Regions from separate parts of the Lysinibacillus sp. FSL K6-0075 genome, predicted to be linked through region 2. Evidence: a T-box and tRNA genes for the amino acid it is inferred to sense, from the RefSeq annotation. Region 2 holds a T-box; the other holds one or more tRNA genes.
What was found. A T-box is a leader RNA that pairs with one kind of tRNA and senses whether it is charged. The one in region 2 lies ahead of tyrS (tyrosine--tRNA ligase), so its partner is inferred to be a tRNA-Tyr.
Positions count from the first base shown of each region.

Region 1 (8,799 bases), 1.6 Mb from region 2:
TTGTTACTAGCTGATGTCCAGCTGCTTCTAAAGCCTTTTTAGGGCTTGTAAACTCAATGTCCTCAAACATATCTGTTATAACTGTAGCAATTTTAGCCATATCAATAAAACACTCCTTGTTATTGTGACTCCTAATTACTGTTCCCCATCTCCCTTATTTAAAACATTCTTTTCAAACAAGTAAAACCCAATTTCCTATTTACGGAAATCGGGTTTTCTATATTGTTATTCTGTTAAGCCCATTTCTGCACGTACAACATCCGCAATACGCTCGACAAAACGCTCACAATCTGTTTCTGTTGCCGCTTCGACCATGACACGTACCAATGGCTCTGTACCTGAAGGACGTACTAAAACGCGACCATTTCCAGCCATTTCAGCTTCCACCTCTGAAATAACTGCAGCGACTTTCGCATTATCAGTTACAGCATGCTTATCTGTTACACGCACATTGACAAGACGCTGAGGGTAGATTTTCATTTCAGCTGCAAGTTCTGAAAGCTTTTTACCCGTCGCTTTCATAATGTTGACAAGCTGAATGCCTGTCAGTAAGCCATCACCTGTTGTATTAAAATCTAGGAAGACGATATGCCCTGATTGCTCGCCACCTAAATTGTATTCATTGGCACGCATTTCTTCCACAACATAACGATCACCTACAGCTGTTTGTACACTTTGCATCCCGTTGTCAGCCACAGCTTTATAAAAGCCCATATTACTCATTACTGTTGAAACAATCGTTTGCTTCTTCAATCGTCCTACAGCATTTAAATGCTTACCAATGATAAACATAATTTGGTCACCATCAACAATTTTCCCGCTTTCATCTACAGCAATTAAACGGTCACCATCGCCATCAAATGCTAAACCAACATCTGCATCTTTTTCGGTAACAAATTTAGCTAGTCCTTCTGGATGTGTTGAGCCTACACCAGCATTAATATTTAAGCCTGTTGGAGAAGCGCCCATTGTAGAAATGTCAGCTTCTAAATCAGCAAATAAATGTGTAGCTAATGATGAAGTTGCACCATGTGCACAATCAAGCGCTACATGAATACCATCAAATTCTTCATCCACTGTTTGCTTTAAGTATTGAATATATTTTTGACCACCTTCGAAATAGTCACTTACAGATCCTAAATCTGCTCCTATCGGACGTGGTAATGTGTCCTCTTGCGCATCAATTAACTCTTCAATTTCCGCTTCCTGGGCATCTGTTAGCTTAAAGCCATCAGGACCGAAAAATTTAATACCATTATCAGCAACTGGGTTATGTGAAGCTGAAATCATGACGCCTGCATCTGCGCTCATAATTCGAGTAAGATATGCCACACCTGGTGTTGAAATAATACCAAGACGCATTACCTCTACCCCAATTGATAAAAGTCCAGCCACAAGTGCACCTTCAAGCATCTCACCTGAAATACGTGTGTCACGACCAATTAAAACCTTTGGACGTTCAGTTGCATCCTTTGTTAAAACATAGCCACCTATACGTCCAAGTTTAAATGCAAATTCTGGTGTTAATTCACTATTCGCGACGCCACGGACGCCATCTGTTCCAAAATATTTACCCATTCTACTTATTCTCTCCTTCAATGCAAGACCGTGCCTAATGAGTTTCTATCAAGCATTAGACACTTGTCCGCTTACTTTTGGAAAAGTCTGCTTTTGTTCATTCATTGGTAATTATTAATATTCCACTCTGTCAGTTTGTTTGATGAATCCTGAATTACTACTCAAGACAAACCTGGATTGGATTTTTGATTTAGAATCAAAATAAAATTATAGTCACATATTGTTTAAGAATCAATATCTTCCGATTCTTCGGTTGATGTATTTTTATCAGTTGTAGTGCTCTCATCTGTCACATCAGGTTCTTCAGTAGGAGGTGGCGTTTCCTCTGTAGAAGCTGGTGTTTTCTGTTGTTCTTCTTGCTCAACCTTTGTAATATCTGCATTCACTTTTATTTTCTTGTCAGATATTTTTGTCACACCATCTGGTAATTTTACATCAAATTCATAAGTTTTGGACTCAGTAATTTTTGACAGGTCCACTGTTATTGGAATAGCCGTTAAACTGTCAATAATTGATTTTCTACCATACACTTTAATCATTTTCGGTGTAAATGTTAATGAATTGATAATAATGTCTTCCGCCGCTTGCCCTGTTTCCTTGAGGACAACTGGGATCTCTCGACTGTACTCCCCTATATCTACTTGAACCTTCACAGTTGCAGGGTCAATAGTCACATCTAACTTATTTAAATCTCGATCTAATACTTTTACCGCTGCTTCCTGCGAGAATGATTGCTTCAAGCCTTGCTCCCCTGTAACAGTTGCTTTTACATAGCTAATGCTTTCAATAGCACTTTTTGCACCCGTTACATAAACAGTTGGTGGATTGGCTGTCATATCTTTTAATATATAACCTTCTTCGATTAGACGATTGTTCATTTCAGGGTCCACTCGGAACTCCTGCGTGACCTTTTCCTCAATATTTACATGGACGGTTGCAGGGTCTAATGTAACCTTTAACTTGTTTGAAATATTTTCGTATTGCAGTTTGACATCATGCTCTCCTAGCAATAAATTGCTTAAGTCGGCAAATATAGAAAAATCCTTAGCCCCTTTAGCTTTTAAAACCAATGCCATCGGACCTTCTATCGTTACATCTACGGTTTCAGGTAAACCCGTCACAATAAGATTCTCATTATCATAATAAACATCTACTGGAACATCGCGAATGACATCCGTTTGTTCATTTGAGGTAGCTTTATTTAACGGTGATAACTCGGTACGAACTGAGAAAAAAAGCAAAAATGCCAAAAATAGCGCGATGATTCTTAATACCCAAGGGCTATCCATCATTTTATCCATTCTTTTTCCCCCTCCAAGTCAACTTAGAGGATGCATTTGATTCTTGTGCTGATCCGAACCACATTTTTCGTAATAATGTTTCGAACTCCTCTAGAGAAAGATTTCGATGGAGATTACCATTTAATGTTATGCTAATTGCACCTGTTTCTTCTGATACAACAATGGTAATAGCATCTGTGACTTCACTTAAGCCAAGAGCAGCACGGTGGCGTGTCCCTAACTCTTTTGAAATAAATGGGCTTTCAGATAAAGGTAAATAACAAGCTGCTGCCGTCACTTTATCTTTTTGCATAATAACCGCCCCATCATGTAGCGGCGTATTTGGTATAAAAATATTTATCAGTAATTCTGATGAAATTTCAGCATTTAGCCCTATACCCGTTTCAATATATTCATTAAGACCTGTTTCTTTTTCAATGGAAATTAACGCACCTATTCGACGTTTGGCCATATAACTAACAGATTTCTTCATAGCCTCAATAAGCCTTGTTTGTTCCTCTTCTTCTTGACTAGATGAGCGTTGGAATAGCTTCCCTCGCCCAATTTGTTCCAAACCACGTCTGATTTCCGGTTGAAAAATGATAATAATCGCTAGGAAACCAAACTCAATAACTTGTTGAAGCATCCAGCCAAGTGTTTGTAACCCTAAAAGGTCTGTTGCAATTCGCGCAATAATAATGACGAATATTCCCTTAAGTAATTGGACAGCCTTCGTACCTTTAATGAGGGTTAAGACTTTATAAACAACGTACCAAACGAGCAGTACATCAATGAAGTTAATAACAATATTCACAGGCGTTAAATCCGTGAAATGTTCGATAATTTGCACGTGGCATCCCCCACTTTTCATTACGAATCCATACACATTCAAGTATATCACATTCTTAACAAATGTAACTTTTTTCAAATAAAAAGTCTACTCAGAAGAGTAGACCTTTCAGCCTCTCACGTGCACTATTTTTTAGGACGTATAGAGTGTTATTTAGTTTCTTCTTTTTCCTCAAATGTCATGGCTGTCTTTACAGAATTTTTAATCGTATACCATAACCATTCAAATACTTCGTCAATTTCTTCAATTCTCCCTGAAACTACCGCTGAAGATGCCATATATTGCCCGTTAATCACTGTGACGTTGCCATCAACTTCACCTTCAACAATCAAATCGCCATTTTTCACAACAATATCACCTTTCACCACTTCTCCTTCAGGGACAATCACTGTTTGACCATCAACAACTAAATTAGGTTGCTTGGTCACTGAGAAATGCTGGTCATCCATGAAGCTACCCAATAATGTAGCACTCATAAATAAGCAAAATACTGCTGCTGCCACAAAGAACGGATGCCGGCGAATCCATTTTTGTATACCTACTCGACTTTTTGGTTTTGGTAAACGAGCCATCACTGCTGCTTCAAAATCCGGAGGCGCTGTAATATGGGAAGCACTCTTCACAAAGGCGATTGTTTCACTCAATTCTTGCATCAACTGTTTACAATCATTACATGTATGCAAGTGTTGTTTCAACTCTTGCTCATGCTCACGACTAATGTCACCGTCTAAATAATCATGCATATAGTCTATCATATGCTCTGGACAAGTATTCATGACGCTCCCCCTCCTACAGATTGTTTAATTGCTTACGTAATGCCTCACGTCCGCGGTGAATCCTCGTTTTCACCGTTCCAAGCGGCATATCTAAAATCTCGCTAATCTCTTGTAACGATAACTCTTCTATATATTTCAATACTATAACCGAACGGTATTTATCCGGCAATCGTCCAATTTCATATTGAATGCGATCTTGCAGCTCCATTTGTTCTAACTGCTCCTCTGGTAGCTGGTCGTCTGCTGCGATTTGCGAATACATATCAAGACCTTCTGTACCAGCTACTTCTGCATCTAAATAATAATCCGGTTTCTTTTTTCGAATACGGTCAATGCAGAGGTTTGTCGCTATGCGATAAAGCCACGTCGAAAACTTTCTTTTCTGATCAAATGTATGCAAGTTCATATAAGCACGTACAAAAGCTTCTTGAGCAATGTCTTCAGACTCTTGTTTGTTGCCTAACATTCGATAGCATACTTGGTACAGTTTGTGCTGATAGAGACTCACAATATCGGCAAATGCGTTTTGATCGCCTTTAAGCACTTGTTTTATTCTCTTATTTACTAACGCATCCATTGTGTTAACTTCTCCACCTTTACAACTGTCTTATACTATACGACGCACCGATAAGAAAAGTTTCGTTTTATTTCAATTATAGCAAAAGATTTTTATGCAATGTGGCAACAGGCAATTTTTTGTCAAATTTTCTTTAAACTAGTGTTTCCCCAAATAAAGATCCCATTAATGCAACAGCTACATTTGCTGTCGTATTCTTTTCATCTAAAATAGGATTTACTTCTACAAATTCTGCTGAAGTTACCATCCCTGATTCTTGTAACATTTCCATTGCTAAATGGCTTTCTCGGTACGTAATCCCTCCTGGAACTGGTGTACCAACTCCTGGCGTATAAAGTGGATCTAGTCCGTCTAGATCAAGTGATAAGTGTAAGCCATCAACATTTCGTTCCTTTAAATAAGTAAGTGCATCTTCCATCACACGTGTCATGCCAAGTCGGTCAATCTCATGCATTGTATATACTTTAATTCCTTGTTGACGAATCAATTCACGCTCTCCAGGGTCTACTGAACGAGCTCCAATAATAATAACGTTTTCTGGCTTAATTTTTGGCGCAAAGTTGCGAATTTGGACTAAACGCTCATGTCCTAGCCCAATACTAACTGCTAACGGCATTCCATGTATATTGCCTGAAGGTGTTGTTTCAGGTGTATTTAAATCTGCATGAGCGTCATACCAGATAACACCAAGGTTTTTGTAATGCTCACCTAATCCAGCTAATGTTCCAATAGCAATACTATGATCTCCCCCAAATACGAGTGGGAACTTTTTCTGTTCTACTACTTCATGCACACTATTTGCTAAAGCAGTGCTAACGTCTACAACTTCCTCTAAATTAAGTAACTTTTCATCAACTGCTGCGTCTGCAAGCTTTTGACTAACACGAATATCCCCTTGATCTTGTACCTCGTGTCCGATAGCTTCTAAACGTTCAACAACACCTGCATAGCGAATAGCACTTGGTCCCATATCTACGCCACGGCGTGTTTGTCCATAATCTGTTGGTACTCCAATAATAGAAATATTAAGTTTATTCATGTTTTTATACCCCCTAAAAGTTATAAGACTATTGTAAAGCCTACATACCACTTGGCTCAACTCGACAGAAAGTTGCATATTTATTCAATTGTAAATAGCATAAAAAAATCTCCTACTGTTTTCAGTAAGAGATTAGTTATCTGTAGTTAATATAACACTTTTGAATAATTTTTATTCTAAAAAAGTGAGCCATGAAGGACTCGAACCTTCGACCCTCTGATTAAAAGTCAGATGCTCTACCAACTGAGCTAATGGCTCATAAAAGAAAAAATGGCTGGGGTACTAGGATTCGAACCTAGGCATGACGGAATCAAAATCCGTTGCCTTACCGCTTGGCTATACCCCAATCATTTATAAAACTGGTGGAGGGGGACGGATTCGAACCGCCGAACCCTAAGGAGCGGATTTACAGTCCGCCGCGTTTAGCCACTTCGCTACCCCTCCGAAATAACACAATAAGAATGGTGGAGGATGACGGGCTCGAACCGCCGACCCTCTGCTTGTAAGGCAGATGCTCTCCCAGCTGAGCTAATCCTCCATAGAGACAGGTGTTATATCACAGTTTATTTTCTTTATAAAGCCTATGTTTTAAATGGTGACCCCTACGGGATTCGAACCCGTGTTACCGCCGTGAAAGGGCGGTGTCTTAACCACTTGACCAAGGGGCCATTATTATGTCTTAAACAAGACAAGAATTATAATAACATTTTTAATTCATAATTGCAATACTTTTTTCATAAATTATTTTATGTATTATAGTACTTAAAATAGGGCAAAAAAATGGCTCCGAAGGCAGGACTCGAACCTGCGACAACCTGATTAACAGTCAGGTGCTACTACCAACTGAGCTACTTCGGAACAATGCTATTCACTTTGGTTTTAGACAACCTCTTAAGTACATTTATTATTATAGCAAGCATTATAAATAATGCAAGTCATTTTGTGATAATTTTTATATTTTTTTGTCGAAGTTTGCCTATATATCCATCTGAGAGCATAAATAGTTCTCTATTAAATCTAATATTTCTCTTTAACGTATTAAATATTGTTGCTGTATATTATTGTAATTGTTAAAATAAAAATAGTTTTAAGAATTTTCTATCAAATTTCCCAGGGGAGGAATGTTCAGATGGTATCAAACGATTTAATTGCACCTGAATTTTATAACATCACAGAGGAATTAGAAAAATTTTCGCAAGATAGTGATCGCCAAGCAATACGCTGGTTAAATACACAACAAGAGAGACGTACAGTGTCTTATGTGGAGCTCATTCAAAAAATGAATCAATACGCAAATGCTTTTACGGAGAAGGGGCTTCAAAAAGGCGATCGTGTATTAGTTATTATTCCTCGACTACCGGAAGCCTATTTCGTTTTTCTAGGCTGTTTAAAGGCTGGCATTGTACCTATCTCATGTTCAGAGATGCTGCGTGCAAGTGATTTAGAATATCGGATGGAGCATTCTTCTGCTAGTGCAGTGATTGCATATGAGGCATTTACTAGCGAAGTTGACCAAATTACTTCTTCTGTAGACACATTAAAAAATAAACTAGTCATCGGTGCTGCAAAAGGAGATTGGACTTCTCTAGATGACTTGGCAAGCTCGCAGCCAGCTACATTTACAGCTGTAGCTACTAAACGCGATGATATGGCATTCCTTTCCTATACCTCTGGTACAACTGGTAAACCTAAAGGTGTTGTTCATTCACATGGTTGGGGGTATGCACATATTAGAACAGCGGCTTCAAAATGGCTTTGTGTACGTGAAGGCGATCTAGTGTGGGCAACAGCTGCTCCTGGTTGGCAAAAATGGATTTGGAGTCCTTTTTTATCAACAATCATGCTCGGTGCTACAGCATTCGTCTACCATGGGGGATTCGATGCAAAAACCTATCTTCAATTAATGCAAGATGAAAAAGTAAATGTCCTTTGTTGCACACCGACTGAATACAGAATTATGGCGAAAATCGATAATTTACAAGTCTATAATCTATCATCTCTCCGTAGTGCCGTTTCTGCTGGTGAACCTTTAAATCGCCCAGTGATTGAAACGTTTATGAATCATTTTGGACTCAAAGTACGTGATGGCTATGGACAGACAGAAAACACATTATTAATCGGTACACTCGAAAACACAGAATTACGTCCTGGATCCATGGGTGTTCCAACTCCAGGTAATATTGTACGTATTATCGACAATGAAGGTAACGAAGCACCAGTTGGCGAGGTTGGAGATATTGCTGTTCATAAATCCTCACCAGCTTTATTTAAAGAGTATTATAAAGAACCAGAACGCACACAAGCTGCATTCCGTGGTGATTGGTATATTACAGGTGATCAAGCAAAATGTGATGAAGACGGTTACTTCTGGTTTGAAGGTCGTGGAGATGACATTATTATTTCATCCGGTTATACGATCGGACCATTTGAAGTAGAAGATGCGTTAAACAAACATGAAGCTGTACAAGAGTGTGCAGTAGTAGCTGCTCCAGATGAAATTAGAGGGCATATTGTGAAGGCATTTGTTATCTTACGAGAGGGCTTCAAAGAGCGTGATGAAGAAGAATTAACAAAGGAGCTACAGGAGCATGTTAAAGCGTTAACTGCACCTTATAAATACCCTCGTAGTATCGTCTTTATTGAGGAGTTACCAAAAACGACATCAGGGAAAATTCGCCGTATCGAACTACGAGCTACGC
Region 1 is NZ_CP151947.1:4,791,623-4,800,421, forward strand. It holds gene MHB65_RS24075 (type 1 glutamine amidotransferase domain-containing protein) at 1-100, opposite strand, end outside; gene glmM (phosphoglucosamine mutase) at 226-1,578, opposite strand; gene MHB65_RS24085 (CdaR family protein) at 1,803-2,879, opposite strand; gene cdaA (diadenylate cyclase CdaA) at 2,872-3,708, opposite strand; gene MHB65_RS24095 (anti-sigma factor) at 3,858-4,484, opposite strand; gene sigW (RNA polymerase sigma factor SigW) at 4,498-5,061, opposite strand; gene rocF (arginase) at 5,195-6,100, opposite strand; tRNA gene MHB65_RS24110 (tRNA-Lys) at 6,286-6,358, opposite strand; tRNA gene MHB65_RS24115 (tRNA-Gln) at 6,372-6,446, opposite strand; tRNA gene MHB65_RS24120 (tRNA-Tyr) at 6,461-6,544, opposite strand; tRNA gene MHB65_RS24125 (tRNA-Val) at 6,563-6,638, opposite strand; tRNA gene MHB65_RS24130 (tRNA-Glu) at 6,694-6,768, opposite strand; tRNA gene MHB65_RS24135 (tRNA-Asn) at 6,882-6,958, opposite strand; gene MHB65_RS24140 (acyl--CoA ligase) at 7,230-8,799, shown strand, end outside.
Region 1: it has a tRNA-Tyr gene. The T-box ahead of tyrS (tyrosine--tRNA ligase) is inferred to sense a tRNA for this amino acid. The anticodon was not compared.

Region 2 (8,799 bases):
TTTTGAAAAAGAACGAAACGATGATCAGAAAAATCCCGATACTCATTAATACGATGGATAAATCCAATAGTTTCACCTCAATGTAGTATGTAATTATAAGATATTTTACCATATGCAAACTTAATATGAAATGAAGGTAGATTTTTTTTCAGTTTATGTTATAATAGGTTAGTCGTATAAATCATGCTCAAATTTAAATTCTTGATATAGAGTGGGAGGGTTAATGATGCGCGTAAACATTACTTTAGCTTGCACAGATTGCGGCGAACGTAACTACATTTCTAAAAAGAACAAGCGTAACAATCCAGAGCGTCTTGAACTTAAAAAATATTGCTCTCGCGAGAAGAAATACACTCTTCACCGTGAAACTAAGTAATCGCTCATTAAGCCAAAACCACAAGTGGTTTTGGCTTTCTACATTTTATGACATCATTTCGATGTAACGACTCCAAGAGGATATGAAGTTTTACGATAGAGGAGGTAGCCTAGATGGATAAAACAACTTTACGAAACACGGTACGCCAAGCCCTTGCCACTATGACGGATGCAGACTATCAGCGTCAATCATTAGCTGTTTTAAAAAAGGTGCTACAGGAACCATATATAATAGAAGCAAATACAATTGGCATGACCATTTCAAATAAGCCAGAAGTCGACACGATTCTTTTGATTGAGGAGTTATGGGCACTAGGTAAAAAGGTCGCAGTTCCTAAATGCCACCCAAAAACAAGAGAAATGTCATTTTACGCCATTGAATCATTTGCTCAGCTTGAAACTGTATATATGCATTTGCGTGAGCCCATTCCAGCAAGATGTGAGTTTGTTGACGCAAATGAGATGGATATCATTGTAGTACCAGGCGTTGTTTTTGATCGATATGGCTATCGAATCGGCTATGGCGGTGGTTATTATGACCGCTATGTATTAAACTATAATAAGGGGAAGCTGATGTCGCTGCTCTTTGATGAACAAATCATTGATTGCGTTCCTACCGAAGCACATGATTGCCCAGTAGATATCATTGTGACACCCACAAAACGTATTGACTGTCTTGCACAACGAGGAGCGAACGAAAATGGATAAAATGTTAGATATTTATGAACTCTTGAAAACATATGGTACTTATATTTATACACGTGATCCAATTGGCGATTTGATGTTAATGGAGGATGAAATACGTGAACTCTATAAAGCAAATGTACTAGACATAAAAGATTATCAAATGGCCTTGCTACTAATTCGACAAGAAACAACAAGACTTCGTATGGAAGAGCATAAAAAGTAATGTTTGAAATATAATGTAATTGGGTATTGTAAAATTAATGTAACATGTATGTAATATTCTTAAAAACAGTGGGTTTCCGCTGTTTTTATGTTTTTACGAAACTTTTTACATTGCAAAACGTATATATAGATATCTAGTGCATAGAAAGAGCGAGGAGAAAAAATTTTCCATAAGATATGTGTTGATTATCTGTTAAAAAAGGATTAAGATATATTTTGTTTCAGTAACAAAATGTAAAAAATTATTATTTTTTTTGTAAGGAAGTAGGGAGGATGTTAGGAATGAAATCAATAAAGTGGCCTAAACATTCATTTATGATACTAGCAATTATAGCAACTTGGATCAAAACGGTCATTGTTTACCACACAAGCTTTGAAATGAAACTTGAAAATGCAATGCAACAATTTATTTTATTTATTAATCCACTAAGCTTCTTGCTATTTACGTATGGTTTATCACTATTCTTTAAATCAGCAAAAGCTAGAAATCGTTATTTGATTACGGTCAGTGTTATTTTGTCCATAGTCTTATACGGAAATGTAGCGTTCTATCGATTCTACAATGATTTTATTACGCTACCAGTATTATTCCAAACAAGTAACTTTAGTGACTTAGGAACATCAGTAGCAGCGATAGTGGAGCCTTGGGATGTATTATATTTCGTTGATGTCGTTATTTTAATCTTAGCGAATAAATTTTTACCGAAAATGAAAGAAGTATTTAAAGTGAATGTTGAGTTCCGTCGTGCATTCTTTGTGCTAGCGATAGCAATGACATTCTTAAACCTAGGATTAGCAGAAACTGAGCGTCCGCAATTACTAACACGTAGTTTTGACCGCGAATTATTAGTAAAAAACATTGGTACGTACAATTACCACTTGTATGACATTTATATTCAATCTAAATCATCTGCGCAACGTGCGTTAGCCGATGGTAGTGAGCTAGTAGAAGTGAATAACTATATACGCTCTAATCAGGCTGCTGTGAATCCAGAGATGTTTGGGAAATATAAAGGTCGTAACTTAATTGTTGTGTCGATGGAGTCTTTACAAAACTTTGTCATCAATAATGACATGAATGGTCATGAAATCACGCCATTCTTAAACTCTTTAACAAAAGATAAAGATACGTATTATTTCAGTAACTTCTATCACCAAACAGGTCTAGGAAAAACTTCTGACTCTGAGTTTATTGTTGAAAACTCATTGTTTGGATTAGGTCGAGGTGCTGTATTTTTCACGCATGGTGGAAATACGTATAATTCAATGGCTGAACGCCTTGGAGAAAATGGATACTTTACAAATGTCATGCACCCTAATAATAAATCATTCTGGAACCGTGACATGATGTATCAATCGTTAAAAATTAATAAATTCTACGATATAGATTCATATACTGTGGAAGAGGGGCAAGCTGTAAACTGGGGGATGAAAGATGTTCCATTCTTAGAGCAATCAGCTGCTTTAATGAAAGATATGCCACAGCCATTCTACTCTAGACTTATTACATTAACGAACCATTATCCATTTACATTGGACCCAGAAGATATTATGATTCCTGAATATGATTCAAATTCAGGTACATTAAATCGTTACTTCCAAACAGTACGTTACATGGATGAAGCTTTAAAAGACTTCTTCCAACAGTTAAAAGATCAAGGTGTCTATGATAACTCTATTATCGTGATGTATGGGGATCACTATGGTATTTCTGAGAACCATAATAAAGCAATGGCACAATATTTAGGTAAAGATCAAATTACACCAATGGATAATGCCATGCTTCAAGAAGTACCTTTATTCATCCACATCCCAGGAGCTGGCGATGGAAAAGAAATGACAGAGATTTCAGGACAAATGGATTTACGTCCAACGATCTTACACCTTCTTGGCGTTGAAACGTCAAAAGATATGCAAATGGGTGCAGATTTATTCTCTCCAGAGCATGAGGACTTTGTAGTCTTCCGTGATGGACGCTTTATTACAGATAAATACGTCTATGCTGGTGAAGCTTGCTATGACAAAGCAACTGGTGAAGAAATAGAGGGTGAGCCATGTCAGTCTTATGCTGATCGTGCAACAATGGAGCTGGAAAATTCCGATGCTATCATCAATGGAGACTTGCTACGATTCTATGATGAAAAAACAGGTAATTTAAAGCAGGAGTCAGTTAAATAATCAAAGAGAGATCTCGTATAGGGATCTCTCTTTTTATATTGTTTTAAAAAGACCATTGGCTTCTATTTTAAATATGGAGAAGGAATTAGTCACGACAACCATTCATATAATTTGTGAATCTTATGCTAAAGAAAACACCTTTCATAAAATTTAAAGATTTCCTTTGTTTTACATTGCTATGTAAAGTGAAAACACTTTATTTGACCTCTCTTTTTATTGACAAATAGAAAAATACGATTATAATAATTTTAAATATCTGCATAACGAAGATTTGTTTTTCGCATTTCGGAGTATAAGAGTGAAAGGCATGGAAAAGAACGAGTAACTTTAATGGAACTGACAGAGAGTAGCCGGTTGTTGAGAGGCGCAAGGGATATTAAAGTGAAAACATCTTGGAGCTGCGTACCGAAACTTTAGTAGGCTACGACGGGGTTGCATCCGTAATCATTGCAAAAGTATCGCTACGGCTGTACTTGTTGAGGAGGGCTATGTGAATAGCTCTTGAAAAAAGGTGGTAACACGTTTATCTACGTCCTTTAGGAATTTCCTAAAGGCGTTTTTTTTATGCCTTCTAAGCAGAAACGTGTACAAAAGTTATTAAAGCCTTTACAACAGTCGGTAATCCATTAACTCTTATAGAACTTGCAATATTAATATTTAATATTACAAGGAGATGTTTCGTATGTTTTTAACACCAAAGGAGCAAATAGCGATTATCAAGAAGGGTGCTAACAAAATTGTTGATGAGCAAGATTTACTTGAAAAATTAGAGCGATCGTATAAAGATCAGCGACCTTTAACAATTAAGCTAGGGCTCGATCCATCTGCACCAGATATTCATTTAGGTCATGCAGTCGTTCTACGGAAAATCAAGCAAATGCAAGATTTAGGGCATCATGCAGTTATTGTTATCGGTGATTTTACAGGACGAATTGGCGATCCTACAGGTAAAGCAAAGGGGCGAACAGCCTTAAATGATGATACAGTGAAGAAAAACGCCCAAACATATTGTGAGCAAATTTTTAAAGTGCTAGATGAGAACAAGACGACGGTTCGTTTTAATAGTGAATGGTTAGCAAAGCTGTCATTTGAAGAAGTCATTCAGCTGGCAGCCACGACATCTGTTGCTCGACTTTTAGAGCGCGAAGATTTTCAGAAACGTTACCATCAGCAAATCCCAATTGGCATTCATGAGTTTTTCTATCCACTTATGCAAGCATATGATTCGGTAGAGCTAGAGGCTGATATAGAGTTAGGTGGAACAGATCAGACGTTCAATATTCTAATGGGACGCACCTTACAAAAGCATCGAGGATTAGAAAAACAAATTGCTATTTTTATGCCATTACTCGAGGGATTAGATGGTATTGAAAAAATGAGTAAGAGCTTAGGCAATTATATTGGTGTCAATGAAGCACCTGAGATTATGTTTAAAAAGGTGATGGAAATACCAGATACTTTAATTATCAAATATTTTGAATTAGCAACAGATGAACATCCACTACAAGTGCAGGCTATTCAAGATAGACTACAAATGGGAGAGAATCCCCGTGATCTGAAATTTCAATTAGCAGAAATTATTACGAATTTATATCATGGAGCTACAGGTATGGAGGAAGCAAAATCTTATTTTGAAGCAGCATTTCAAAGAAAGGAAATACCAAAAAACATTCCTCTACTGCTCTTAGAAATTGATAAGGAAAGAATCATGAATATCATTCCACAACTAGTGGCAATGGGCTTTATTCAGAGTAAGAGTGAGTTTTTGCGGTTAATCAAGCAAAATGGTGTATCCTTGAATGGAGAAAAAATAGCAATGGATGATCTATCACAAGTATTGATGAATGGTGATGTCCTACAAATTGGCAAGAAACGATTCCTTCAATTTAATAAGTAATGATAAACAAAAAAAGAGCAATCTCCGAGGAGAATGCTCTTTTTTTGTCTGAATTTTAGTGTAATTTTGGTGGGTAACCGCTGTTAACAATCGTCATGATGACGAACCATCCGAATACAGCAGCACTTAATAAGTTGAAAACAACGCTTAATAGGTTCTTTTCTTTAATTGCTTGGAATGTACCAACTACAGCTAAAATCGCTACTAGACCAAAAATAACCATTAATAAGTTCATTAAAAATAGACACTCCTTTCGACATCAGAAAATGAATGTCGCAAACAATATTCCTCCTTAATTGTAAACGTTCTACTTGTTTTTGTCGAGGACTAAAATACTGCAAACTATGAACATTTATCGTCAAATTGTGGCAAAGCCTGTATAATAGGAAGTTGAGGTGATAACTATGATGAACGTACGAAGTTATTCTCTTGGTCCCATCCAAACGAATTGCTATATTGTATCGAATAAAGAAAAAGAATGTATCGTATTTGATCCAGGTGAGGAAGCGGAGCGTCTAATTAAAACAATCCGTAGCAACGGCTTAAAACCTCTTGCTATCTTTTTAACACATGCCCATTTTGATCATATAGGGGCAGTGGATGCTGTGCGTGAGGTATTTGACGTTCCTGTATGGATTCATGAAAAGGAAGTTAGTTGGCTAGCCGATCCAACGAAGAATGGCTCTAGTAAATATGCTGCATTACCAGATTATAGGGTAGCTGCACCAGCACAAGACACAATCATCAAAAAAGAACAGCAATTTGAAATGAGTAATTTTGTTTTTCAAGCTGTTTTTACACCAGGGCATTCACCTGGTAGTATTTCCTATATTTTTGAACAGGATGGTTTTGCCATCGTAGGAGATACATTATTTGAACAAGGTGTAGGACGTACAGATCTATTAGGTGGATCAACCAAAATATTATTGGAATCTATCCATAATAAGCTGTTGTCATTACCTGAGGATACTATTATCTATCCTGGCCACGGTAATTATACAACTGTAGGTGCAGAAATGGAGACAAATCCTTTTTTAAATGGATTTTAAAAAAATGGCGAATTAGCTAAAATTATCACTTAGCACATAAAAAAGCGTATCTCACCAATCGTGAGATACGCGATTTTCTTTGTATTAATGACCGCCACCAGGTACGTGAATGAATGTTGTATAGTACGTGAAGCCAGCGAAGAATACAGTTAAATATGCTCCGAAAATGTACATGTACATACGTTCTGAAAGGTTTAAGAAGCCTAATAATAAGAATAAACCTGTATTACCTAAGAATAATAGCGATACCTCGTTCATACCTCCAAGGTAGAACATAACGGCAAAAATACCTGTCCAGAATGCCATAACTTTATACATATTATCCATGAAATTTCCCCTCCTTTTGCCCACGACACAATAATCTCTTACTCATTATAAATGATATGAAAGGTGTCTGTAAACTGGAACTTCTCCATGTTTGTGACAAACAAATGGATTTTTAATCTAGCGATCGATTTCTGTCACGTTTATTTCATATTTACATAAATCGCAATTATGTATCATACTTTCAATTTGCACAAATTCATTGTTTGTAAACAGTGCATCTAATTGTCCTTTTAAATAGGATTCATGTAATGAACAAACAATTTCAGAATGGGCAGTCAGTTGCTCCTGGAATGGACAATTGAAAATGGAGAAGATCACTTTTTTTCCATGCTCAGTTTGTTGAATTTGTGGAATATAGCCAATTAAAGCGGCATTGTCCGTTAATAGCTGAAGTTTTTCATCGAAGGAAAGAGAATTACTTAATGTCAATTCAGCATTCATATAATTTTTCATTTGCTGGTAGCCGTCTTGGTAGCTAATTTCCTGGCACTTTGTTAATGCAGATGGACCAAAGTCTTCAATTAATTGAATTGTCCATTTTAATAAACGATCTTCATCACGTCTTGGAAATGTGAGTGAAACGCCTTTCTCTGAAGCTTTATAAACACGTCCAGGTCTGCCACCTTTACCTGTTTTTACATAATCAGCAGTAATAATGTTTATTTCTGAAAGCTTCGTTAAATGAAGTCGAGCAACGTTAGGATGGATACCGAATTTATCAGCAATATGTTGTACAGTCACTGTTTTTTTCTCTTGCAATATGTACTCATAAATAGAGTATCTTGTTTCATCGGCTAGTGTACTAGTAATTTTTAATGGATGGATCATGAGCTTCACCTCTTTAATTTATTATAAAAATTATGTTCGTCTACCAAGTGTTAGGAAAATAATCATGTTGATACTATTATATTGTATTATTGAAAAAGATACAGTTCATTTCGGCATAAATATTAAGTTTTTCATGTATTTATATTCTTTTTTAGTGGAAAATTGCACTTTATCCACATTTTTATAGCAAAAAACATTATTGGCAGAAAATTATCTTGCAAATTTTTATTTTCGGAAAAGGGCTTTTCTCGTGGCAAGTTCCTCCTTATACTAGGAAATAACGAATAGAGCGGTCTTATTCGAATGAACTAAAAGAGAGGTGCATATATGCAGAGTTTTGAAACAGTTGTCGAACAAAAATGTGAGCAACTTTTACTAAAGGCCTATCATTTTGGAGCATCCGATTTATTGCTGGTTCCAGGAAACATAAAATATCGGATCTATTTTCGAAAATATGATAAACTTCTCCACGCTGGTGAGCTACCGAATGAACTTGCAGAAAGAATGATCTCTTATTATAAATTTCTTGCAGAATTAGACATCAGTGAGCGGCGTAAACCTCAAAGCGGCGCCTTTCAAAAAGCAATGGAGCAAAGTTCGTATTCGTTTCGAGTGTCCACACTGCCTTCTGTATTTTTAAAAGAAAGCTTAATTATTCGTTTACTTCTCCAAAATCATGCATTTCCACTAACTTCCCTAAGCTTTTCTAAAAGCGCAGCTCACAAACTCATGGAGCTGGTACAAAACCGACAAGGTCTTCTATTTTTTACGGGAGCAACAGGCTCTGGCAAGTCTACTTCACTCTATTCCTTAATCCACTACTGTTCCACAGAATTGAATCGACATGTGATTTCTTTAGAAGATCCTGTAGAAAACAGCCAAGCGAATTTACTTCAAATTCAAGTAAACGAGCGAGCGGGTGTTACATATGCTGCAGGACTAAAAGCCATTTTACGCCATTCACCTGATGTTATCATGATTGGTGAAATTCGGGATAAAGAAACGGCAAATATTGCAATCCAAGCCTCCCTAACAGGGCATTTAGTTGTCTCGACTATTCATGCAAAAGACGCCATTAATTGTCTTTATCGTTTAATGGATTTAGGCGTGTCGATAGAGGAGCTTCACCAAACGGTTATCGGTATTGTTGCGCAAATGCTTGTTCAGACGGCAGCTTTACATGATGAACGTCGTGCAGTCTATGAAATATTACATGATGATCATCTAACAAGAGCC
Region 2 is NZ_CP151947.1:3,171,604-3,180,402, reverse strand. It holds gene MHB65_RS15590 (hypothetical protein) at 1-76, opposite strand, end outside; gene rpmG (50S ribosomal protein L33) at 227-376, shown strand; gene MHB65_RS15580 (5-formyltetrahydrofolate cyclo-ligase) at 490-1,083, shown strand; gene MHB65_RS15575 (YqgQ family protein) at 1,076-1,285, shown strand; gene MHB65_RS15570 (LTA synthase family protein) at 1,567-3,462, shown strand; T-box leader at 3,762-4,002, shown strand; gene tyrS (tyrosine--tRNA ligase) at 4,145-5,359, shown strand; gene MHB65_RS15560 (DUF2759 domain-containing protein) at 5,415-5,594, opposite strand; gene MHB65_RS15555 (MBL fold metallo-hydrolase) at 5,764-6,408, shown strand; gene MHB65_RS15550 (DUF2626 family protein) at 6,493-6,735, opposite strand; gene MHB65_RS15545 (helix-turn-helix domain-containing protein) at 6,853-7,563, opposite strand; gene comGA (competence type IV pilus ATPase ComGA) at 7,891-8,799, shown strand, end outside.